2 regions of the Pseudomonas helvetica genome follow, and region 2 is predicted to be linked to the other one. Evidence: riboswitches for the same ligand, from Rfam matches in the RefSeq annotation. Region 2 holds a riboswitch; the other holds the start of a gene.
What was found. Region 2 has a riboswitch for cobalamin ahead of cobO (cob(I)yrinic acid a,c-diamide adenosyltransferase). Riboswitches for the same ligand answer to the same signal wherever they lie in the genome.
Positions count from the first base shown of each region.

Region 1 (4,915 bases), 2.1 Mb from region 2:
TTGGCCAGGCGCAGGCTCGGATAGTCCTCGGGCAACTGCTGCGCCGCTTCGGCGAGCAGCGCCAGACTGGAGTCGCCGCTGCACAGAATCACCAGCTCGGCGGGGGTTTGGCCAAGGTCGGCAATGTTGTCATCCGAGACGAAACCGCCGGGCTGGGTCCTGAGCAGGTGCATGGGTTAAACGCTGAGCGCGGCGCGCAATTGCGCTTCGAGCAAGACGGCGTCCAATTGCTGGCCGATCAGCACCAGACGGGTGCTGCGCGCTTCGTCTGCGCCCCACTGACGGTCGAAGTGCTTGTCGAAACGCGTACCCACGCCCTGGATCAGCAGGCGCATCGGCTTGCTCGGGATCGCGGCGAAGCCCTTGACCCGCAGGATGCCGTGCTGAACCACCAATTGGGTCAGGGCATCGAGCAACAGGCTTTCGTCGGCTTGCGGCAGTTCGATGGAAATCGAATCGAAAGCGTCGTGATCGTGATCATCGTGGTCGTCGCCATCGTGGTGATGGTCGTGGTGGCTGTGACGTCCGTCGATGTGCTCTTCAGAGCCGGCGCCCAGACCGATCAGCACGTCCAGCGGCAAGCGACCGCTGCTGGCTTCGATGATTTTCACCGCGGGCGGCAGTTCTTCGGCGACTTCCAGGCGCACTTTGGCCAGATCTGCCGGGCTGATCAGGTCGGCCTTGTTGAGAATCACCAGGTCGGCGCTGGCCAGTTGGTCGGCGAACAGCTCGTGCAGAGGCGATTCGTGGTCCAGGTTCGGGTCGAGTTTGCGCTGGGCATCGACCTGATCCGGGAACGCAGCGAAAGTACCAGCGGCCACGGCCGGGCTGTCGACCACGGTGATCACCGCATCCACGGTGCAGGCGCTGCGGATTTCCGGCCACTGGAAGGCCTGGACCAACGGTTTTGGCAGGGCCAGGCCGGAGGTCTCGATGAGGATGTGGTCGAGATCGCCGCGACGGGCAACCAGTTCGCGCATCACCGGGAAGAACTCTTCCTGAACGGTGCAGCACAGGCAGCCGTTGGCCAGTTCATACACGCGGCCGTTGGCTTCTTCTTCAGTGCAGCCGATGGAGCATTGCTTGAGGATTTCGCCGTCAATGCCCAGCTCGCCAAACTCGTTGACGATCACCGCGATGCGTCGGCCCTGGGCGTTATCGAGCATGTGCCGCAGCAAGGTGGTTTTGCCCGAGCCGAGGAAGCCGGTAACGATGGTGACGGGAAGTTTGGCCAGTGTTTTCATCGGATGCCCTTTGGCAAGGTGGCGGGCATACGGGACGACAACCGGCAGCGCTTGAGCGCGCGGAAGAATTCGCCACCGGATCACCCCGCCCGGTTGTAGTGAGAATCTGTAGCGAGGCAGGTCTCCTGGCTGACGGTGGGCCAGTCTTTCGACTGACGATTCCTGCACCTTCCCGCGCCTGAAAACAAAAGAGCGCAGTGGCATGGCAGAAACGAAACCGTTCACAGTTGCGGGGGCAGCCGCGGCATCGACCGCGTTCCCTTCTTAGCTTCGGCGCACGCGCCAAAGAACCTCGAAAGCGCAAGGCTACGCATCGCATCGGGGCGGGTCAATGTTCGCGATCCACTGTGGCGAGGGGGCTTGCTCCCGCTGGGTCGCGAAGCGGCCCCTCATTCCCGCAAGTACCCCGCGTGCACACGATTTACGACGGCTGCGCCGCCGAGCGGGAGCAAGCTCCCTCGCCACAGGGTTCTGCTTAGACCTCAACTGAGAACGCGTGCCAATTGACGCCCCGCCCTCGCCCATGCTCTCCTACGCACCTTGTTACGGGTGCCCTTCATAGGGTGAAACGGGAAACCGGTGAATCATGTGCTTTACTCAAAAGCCATGTCAGTCCGGTGCTGCCCCCGCAACGGTAAGCGAGCGAAGAATCAGATCCACTGTGCCAGCAGTTCGGCATGGGAAGGCGATTCTTGCAGGTTCGGCGAATGCCAGCCCCTCGTGAGCCCGGAGACCGGCCCGCAACACATCAATAACAAACCCGCGGTGGGCGGGCGCTGTTTTAGCCTCTGCGTGCCCGGCTCGCGGGGGTTTGCATGCGCTCGATTCACCCACTGACTGACCAGAGGGAAGCGCCATGTCGATCATCAGCAGCACTCGCCACGTCACCACCAGCACCACCTCCACCCTGAGCCAACGCCTCGTTGCCGCTATTGGCGCATCGATTCTGGGCGCGTGCCTTGTGTATTTCGCCGGCTTCTCGCACATCGACGCGGTGCACAACGCCGCCCACGATACCCGTCACAGTTCTGCGTTCCCGTGCCACTGAGACCTGCCGAGATGATCAAGCGTATAGCGCAAACCGCAGGTTTCACCGGCTTGCTGGCCGCCCTGCTGCTGACCCTGCTGCAAAGCTTCTGGGTCGCGCCGCTGATTCTGCAGGCGGAGACCTACGAAAAAGCCCCGGCGGCTGAAGTCCATGAACATGCCGAAGGTGCCATGGCTGGTCACACCCACGATGCAGAGGATTGGGAACCGGAAGATGGCTGGCAGCGCGTGCTGTCGACCACTGGCGGTAATCTGGTGGTCGCCGTCGGTTTTGCGCTGATGCTCGCGGGTCTCTACACCCTGCGCGCGCCGACTCGCACTTCTCAAGGCCTGCTCTGGGGATTGGCCGGTTACGCGACCTTCGTCCTCGCTCCGACCCTGGGCTTGCCGCCGGAATTGCCGGGAACTGCCGCCGCAGACCTGACACAACGGCAGATCTGGTGGATCAGCACGGCAGCGTCCACCGCTGTCGGTATCGCGCTGATCGTGTTCGCCCGGCATTGGCTACTGAAAGTGCTCGGTGTCGCCATTCTGGCCGTGCCGCACATCATCGGCGCACCGCAGCCTGAAGTGCATTCGATGCTGGCCCCCGAAGCCCTCGAAGCGCAATTCAAAATCGCCTCGCAGCTGACCAACGCCGCGTTCTGGCTGGCCATGGGCCTGATCAGCGCTTGGTTGTTCCGCCGCAAAAGCGATGGTCAATACCACGCATGAGTGAAACGCGCGCAGCGCCGACCCTGGTGGTCGGCCTGGGCTGCCAGCGCGGCTGCCCGGCCAGCACGCTGCGCACGTTGCTCGACCAGGCGTTGCAGGCTCATCACATCGAATTACGAACGATCAAGGCCTTGGCCAGCATCGATCTGAAACGTGATGAGCCCGGTCTGATCGAGTTGGCCCGGCAACTGTCACTGCCACTGATCTGCTTCAGCAGCGAGCAACTTTCCAGCTATCAAGCGCAACTCAGCCATCGCTCGCAAATCGCTTTCGAGCGCACCGGCTGCTATGGCATAGCGGAAAGTGCCGCACTGGCCCTCGCCGAACAACTGGCGCAGACACCGGCAAAACTGCTGATCCCGCGACAAAAATATGCCCAGGCGACGTTTGCATTGGCCGGCGCCGCGTAAAATCCTCGATAATCCCCGCCTTCGATCATGAGCAATCTTCATCTGAAGCCTTGCTTTGACAATTTTTCACAGGAGCCGGCCATGACCGTCTACTTCATTGGCGCAGGTCCCGGCGACCCGGAACTGATCACGGTCAAGGGCCAGCGACTGATTCGCAGCTGCCCGGTGATCATCTACGCCGGCTCGCTGGTGCCTGAAGCCGTATTGGAAGGCCATCAGGCTGAACAGGTGGTCAACAGCGCCGAATTGCACCTGGAACAGATCGTCGAACTGATCAGAATCGCCCACGACAAAGGTCAGGATGTAGCGCGCGTGCATTCCGGCGATCCGAGCCTGTATGGGGCGATCGGCGAGCAGATTCGTTATCTGCGCGAGCTGAACATTCCGTTTGAAATCATTCCTGGCGTCACCGCCACTGCTGCGTGTGCAGCGTTGTTGGGTGCCGAGCTGACGCTACCGGACATCTCGCAAAGCGTCATCCTGACCCGCTACGCCGACAAGACCGCGATGCCGCCAGGCGAAGAATTCAGCAGCCTGGCCCAGCATGGTACGACCATGGCGATTCATCTGGGGGTCAATCACCTGGAGAAAATCGTCGCTGAACTGCTGCCGCATTACGGCGCGGACTGCCCGATTGCGGTGGTGCATCGGGCCAGCTGGACGGACCAGGATTGGGTGGTGGGAACGCTGACAGACATCGCCGAAAAGGTTCAGGCCAAGGGATTCCGGCGTACGGCGCTGATTCTGGTGGGTCGGGTGTTGGGCAGTGACACCTTCAGCGAATCGTCGCTGTACCGCGCCGGGCATGCACATCTCTACCGCCCTTAGGTGCACACATAACCTGTGGTGAGGGGGCTTGCCCCCGTTGGGTCGCGAAGCGGCCCCCTGTGTTCTTTCAGACATACCGCTTTGCGACGGCTTCGCCGCCGAGCGGGGCGGTGCGGCGTTCCGACAAGCCCCCTCGCCACAAATCGCGGGCATAAAAAAACGGCGCTCACGGGCACCGTTTTTCATGTCGCAGCGAACACCTTAGTAGTAGGCGTTTTCTTTCTGCGTGTGGTCGGTCACGTCACGGACACCTTTGAGCTCGGGAATGCGCTCAAGCAGCGTGCGCTCGATGCCTTCCTTCAGGGTCACGTCAGCCTGGCCGCAGCCCTGGCAGCCGCCACCGAACTTCAATACGGCGATGCCGTCTTCAACCACATCGATCAGGCTGACCTGACCGCCGTGGCTGGCCAGCCCCGGGTTGATTTCGGTTTGCAGGTAGTAGTTGATGCGCTCATTGACCGGGCTGTCGGCGTTGACCATCGGTACTTTGGCGTTTGGCGCCTTGATGGTCAGTTGGCCGCCCATGCGGTCAGTGGCGTAGTCGACCACCGCATCGTCCAGGAATGCTTCGCTGAACGAGTCGATGTAAGCGGTGAAGCTTTTGAGCCCCAGCGCTGTGTCTTCAGGTTTTTCTTCGCCCGGCTTGCAATAGGCAATGCAGGTTTCGGCGTA
Region 1 is NZ_CP150917.1:2,586,738-2,591,652, reverse strand. It holds gene cobN (cobaltochelatase subunit CobN) at 1-173, opposite strand, end outside; gene cobW (cobalamin biosynthesis protein CobW) at 177-1,244, opposite strand; cobalamin riboswitch at 1,342-1,554, opposite strand; cobalamin riboswitch at 1,775-2,001, shown strand; gene AABM55_RS11900 (CbtB-domain containing protein) at 2,101-2,292, shown strand; gene AABM55_RS11895 (CbtA family protein) at 2,304-3,005, shown strand; gene AABM55_RS11890 (cobalamin biosynthesis protein) at 3,002-3,415, shown strand; gene cobM (precorrin-4 C(11)-methyltransferase) at 3,497-4,243, shown strand; gene nfuA (Fe-S biogenesis protein NfuA) at 4,445-4,915, opposite strand, start outside.
Region 1: linked by a shared signal. The riboswitch ahead of AABM55_RS11900 (CbtB-domain containing protein) and the one ahead of cobO (cob(I)yrinic acid a,c-diamide adenosyltransferase) in region 2 are both predicted to bind cobalamin.

Region 2 (4,915 bases):
TCCCCAAAAATTCTCGTACAACATTTCACTTAGCGGACGCGCCTGCGCCCAGCCTTCAAGGACCAACATCGGCGCCGGGTAAAACTCCTTGACCGGTCCCAGGCACAACACCGCCAGCGGCTTGGCCCCCGGCGGCAGTCCGAGCAGATCCGCCAAGGCTTGCGGTTCGAACAACGAGACCCAGCCCATGCCCAGACCTTCGGCACGGGACGCCAGCCAAAGATTCTGGATCGCGCAGGACAACGACGCCATGTCCATTTCCGGCAAAGTCCGACGGCCAAAGATATGCCGCTCGCGATCATCCATCAGCGCGGCAACCAGCACTTCGGCGCAATCGTTGATGCCTTCGACTTTCAGCTTCATGAATTCGTCGGAGCGTTCGCCCAGCGCCTCTGCGGTGCGTACCCGCTCCTCTTCCACCAGTTGCTGGATCCTGCCGCGTAACGCTCGGTCGCTGATGCGGATGAACCGCCAGGGCTGCATCAAACCGACACTTGGCGCCCGATGCGCCGCTTCGAGCAACCGCCGAAGCAGTTCGGGCTCGACGCTGCCACCACTGAAGTGACGCATGTCGCGACGCTCGGCAATCGCGCGATACACCGCTTCGCGCTCGGCCTCGGAAAATGCGTTGTCGGTCATGGCCGCTTCGCGGGCGAGCCCGCCTCTACAAGATTCAGGTCTGGCGCAAACAGCGCGGCGATCGCCGATGGATTGGACGGGAAATAAAAGTGCACATAAGACGCCGTCATCCGCCCGTCACGGTAAACCGCCTCGGCACCGCGCCCGCCGTTAGGGCTCAGGCCGCGAGCGATCGGCTCAAGCTCGGTGCTGGTCAATGAATGATGGTAGGTGTGGCCACGCAACGCGCCTTCAGGTAACTCGACCGCTTGCAGGGCCAACGCGGCCAGACGCTTTTGCATCACCGCATCACCGGCCAGCAGCCCCAGCAACTCAGCGCGCGTGCCATCGACATCGGTCAGTGAGTCGAGCAAATAGAGCATGCCGCCGCATTCGGCCAGCAACGGCTTGCCAGCGGCGTGGTGTGCGCGAATCGCATCGAGCATTGTGCGGTTTTCAGCCAACGCCACGTGGTGCAATTCCGGATAACCACCGGGCAGATACAAGCTGTCCGCTTCAGGCAGTTCACGGTCATGGATCGGCGAGAAGAATCGCAACTCGGCGCCCATCGCCCGCAACAAGTCGAGGCTTGCGCCATACGTGAAGGCAAACGCTTCATCGCGAGCCACCGCGATTCGCACACCGGCCAACAATGGCTCGGCGGTAATCACGTCAGGCGCAGCGAACTCGACGGCAGGCGGCAATGCCACTTCGCAGCTGCTGGCCAACGCCTCGGCCGCAGCGTCGAGGCGCAGATCGAGGTCATTCAATTCACTGGCCTGGACCAGCCCCAAGTGACGGCTAGGCAATTCGATTCCGGTTTCCCGGGACAAGGCGCCGTACCAGCGCAAGCCTTCAGTGAGGCTGCCTTCGAGCAATTGCGCGTGACGCAAGGTGCCGACGCGGTTGGCCAAGACACCAGCAAACGGCAAGTCCGGCTGATAACGTGCGAGCCCCAACGCCAGCGCGCCGAAGGTCTGAGCCATGGCGGTGCCATCGATCACGCCCAGCACCGGCACACCGAAATGCCGCGCCAGATCGGCGCTGGACGGCGTGCCATCGAACAACCCCATCACGCCTTCGATCAAAATCAGATCAGCCTCAGCGGCGGCTTCCCACAACAGCCGACGACTTTCCTGCTCGCCGACCATCCACATGTCCAGTTGATACACCGGCGCACCGCTGGCGCGCTCGAGAATCATCGGATCGAGAAAGTCCGGACCGCATTTGAACACCCGGACCTTGCGCCCCTGATTGCGATGCAAACGGGCCAGCGCCGCGGTGACAGTGGTCTTGCCCTGACCGGAAGCCGGCGCGGCAATCAGTACCGCCGGGCAAAAACGCGGCTCACTCACAGCTCAACGCCTTTCTGCGCTTTGATCCCGGCCTGGAAAGCATGCTTGATCATGCCCATTTCGGTAACGGTGTCCGCCAGTTCGATCATTTCCGGCTTGGCACCACGACCCGTGACTACCACGTGTTGCATCGGCGGACGCGCCTGCAAGTCGCTGAGCACCTGATCAAGGTCCAGATAACCGTGCTTGAGGGCGATATTCAGTTCATCGAGCACCACCAGACCAATGGCCGGGTCACGCAGCAATTCGCGGGAGACGTCCCATGCGGCCTCGGCGGCGGCGATATCGCGCTGGCGATCCTGGGTTTCCCAGGTGAAACCTTCGCCCATCACGTGGAAGCGCACTTGTTCCGGGAACCGCCGGAAGAACAGCTCCTCGCCGGTACTGCTGCGCCCCTTGATGAACTGCACCACGCCGCACTGCATGCCGTGGCCCATCGCCCGGGCGAGCATGCCGAACGCAGAACTGCTTTTGCCCTTGCCGTTGCCGGACAGGACCAGCAGCAAGCCGCATTCATTCGGCGAGTTGGCAATGCGCTCATCGATCACGGCTTTCTTGCGCAGCATGCGTGCCAGATGGCGTTCGTCACGATCGGGGGAATCAGTCATGGGGGGAGCTCTCCGTTGAGGCTGGATAACGGCGGGCAGGCATAGAAATAGACGGCAAGAAGCCTGGCATCGCCCACCGTGATGCCGCTGGATGGATCAGGCCGGTCTCCGGGCTCATAAGCGGCTGACGCCTGACTGCGCGCCTTCCCATATCGACCTTCGACACAGTGGCTCAAAGCGCAGCTTTTACTCATTTACCGTTGCGGGGGCAGCGCCGGGATCGTCGCCCGCTCTGTCAAAGAACGCGCCCTCACCGGCTTCCCTGTTTCACTCGGTCGACCACAGGGTCACAGAGCACCTGAAACAAGTCGCGAAGGTTAGAGGGTTGGGGGTGGAGCGTCAATTAAAGCCGGGGGCTCATCAATGGATAGAAACCGATCCCGATCAATAAACTGGCGCCAATCTTGTGCCACACTGAAAGCGGTGATATCAAAGAGCCACAACCTTACATTACAAGAACAAAGAGGGGGCAACATGCAAGGCATGATCATCAGTAACCCGAAGCTGGAATTCCTGCGCCCGGTACTGGAACGCTGGTTCGAGTGCATCGACCGTTACAACGCGGTACGCGGCGATAACGAAAGCCCTTACTGGTTTGACGAACGCGCCAACCTGAGCCTGCTTTCAGCGGCGGCGTGGATGGCAGAAATGGTCACCCTTGAACAGACTCCGACAAAAAAGCAGATCGAGGAAGGCGAGCGTAATGGCCGCGCCGACCTGTTTATCGCCAGTGGAGAAGAACGCGCCTACCTTCAAGCCACGCAACGCTGGCCGCGAGTCAACAACCTGAATCTGACCCAGGCCTTGCTCGATGTCGTGAGCGATGCGAAAAAAATCAGCTACGCCAGCGACCTGAAGCTCGGCTGCCTGTTCGTCGCCCCACAAAAAGCCCAGCACAGCCCTACGCCGGAAGAACTCCAGGACATGGTCGACGATCTGCAAAAGGAACACACCTGCGCAGTGGCCTGGTACTTTCCCTACGCCTATCGCAAATTGCACAACGAAGCCGGCAACTACCATCCGGGCATCGCGGTATTGCTCAAAGAGGCCCGCGGCTGACAGGTTGAACCTTCCATCGATCAGGTTCCTCTATGATGAGGTGATGCATTCATAGGGAAATCAGCATGCTCAAGCCTCGATTCGTCCTTGTTATCGCCATCGCCGGAGGGCTCGCCGCCTGCGGGGAGTCCGCCACCTTGCCAGTGTCGGACGGCACGGGCCCATCGCCCAAGCTGCCGGAACCGCACAAGACGCTGATCCCGACAGTGAACATCGCACCGGCGGTCGGCTGGCCAACGGGCGCAAAGCCGATTGCCGCGCCAGGCACTCAGGTGGCGGCATTTGCCGAAGGACTTGATCATCCACGCTGGCTCTATGTACTGCCCAACGGCGACGTGTTGGTGGCTGAAACCAATGCGCCACCCAAGCCCGACGACAGCAAAGGCATTCGCGGCTGGGTCATGGGCAAAGTCATGGGCCGCGCCGGGGCTGGCGTACCAAGCGCGAACCGGATCACCCTGCTGCGTGACAAGGATCACAACGGCGTCGCTGAAACCCGCACGACCTTCATCGAGAACCTCAACTCGCCGTTCGGCATGACCCTGGTCGGCAACGACCTGTACGTCGCCGACACTGACCGCCTGCTGCGCTTTCACTATGAAAGCGGTGAAACGTCCATCACCGCCAAACCGGTGAACGTCATCGACCTGCCCGGCGGCACGCTGAATCATCACTGGACCAAAAACGTCATCGCCAGCAAGGACGGCAGCAAGCTCTACGTCACGGTCGGCTCCAACAGCAACGCTGGTGAAAATGGCCTGGAGCAGGAAGAAGGACGTGCAGCGATCTGGGAAGTCGATCGCGCTACCGGCAACCATCGGATTTTCGCCTCCGGCCTGCGCAATCCCAACGGCATGGACTGGGAACCGCGCAGTGGAAAACTCTGGACCGCCGTCAACGAACGGGACGAAATCGGCAGCGACCTGGTGCCGGACTACATCACCTCGGTCAAGGACGGCGGCTTCTACGGCTGGCCATTCAGTTACTACGGCCAGCACATCGACGCGCGCGTCACACCGCAAAACCCGGACCTCGTCGCCAGGGCCATCGCCCCGGACTACGCGGTTGGACCGCATACCGCTTCGCTGGGCCTGACCTTCGCCGAAGGCAGCAAGCTGCCAGCTCCGTTCACTGAAGGCGCATTTATCGGCCAGCATGGTTCCTGGAACCGCAAACCACATAGTGGCTACAAAGTCATCTTCGTGCCGTTCAGCGCTGGCAAGCCGGCAGCGCAACCGGTCGACGTGCTGACGGGGTTTCTCAACAAGAATGAAG
Region 2 is NZ_CP150917.1:4,641,330-4,646,244, forward strand. It holds gene bluB (5,6-dimethylbenzimidazole synthase) at 1-639, opposite strand, end outside; gene AABM55_RS21615 (cobyrinate a,c-diamide synthase) at 636-1,973, opposite strand; gene cobO (cob(I)yrinic acid a,c-diamide adenosyltransferase) at 1,970-2,581, opposite strand; cobalamin riboswitch at 2,663-2,898, opposite strand; gene AABM55_RS21625 (hypothetical protein) at 3,056-3,640, shown strand; gene AABM55_RS21630 (sorbosone dehydrogenase family protein) at 3,706-4,915, shown strand, end outside.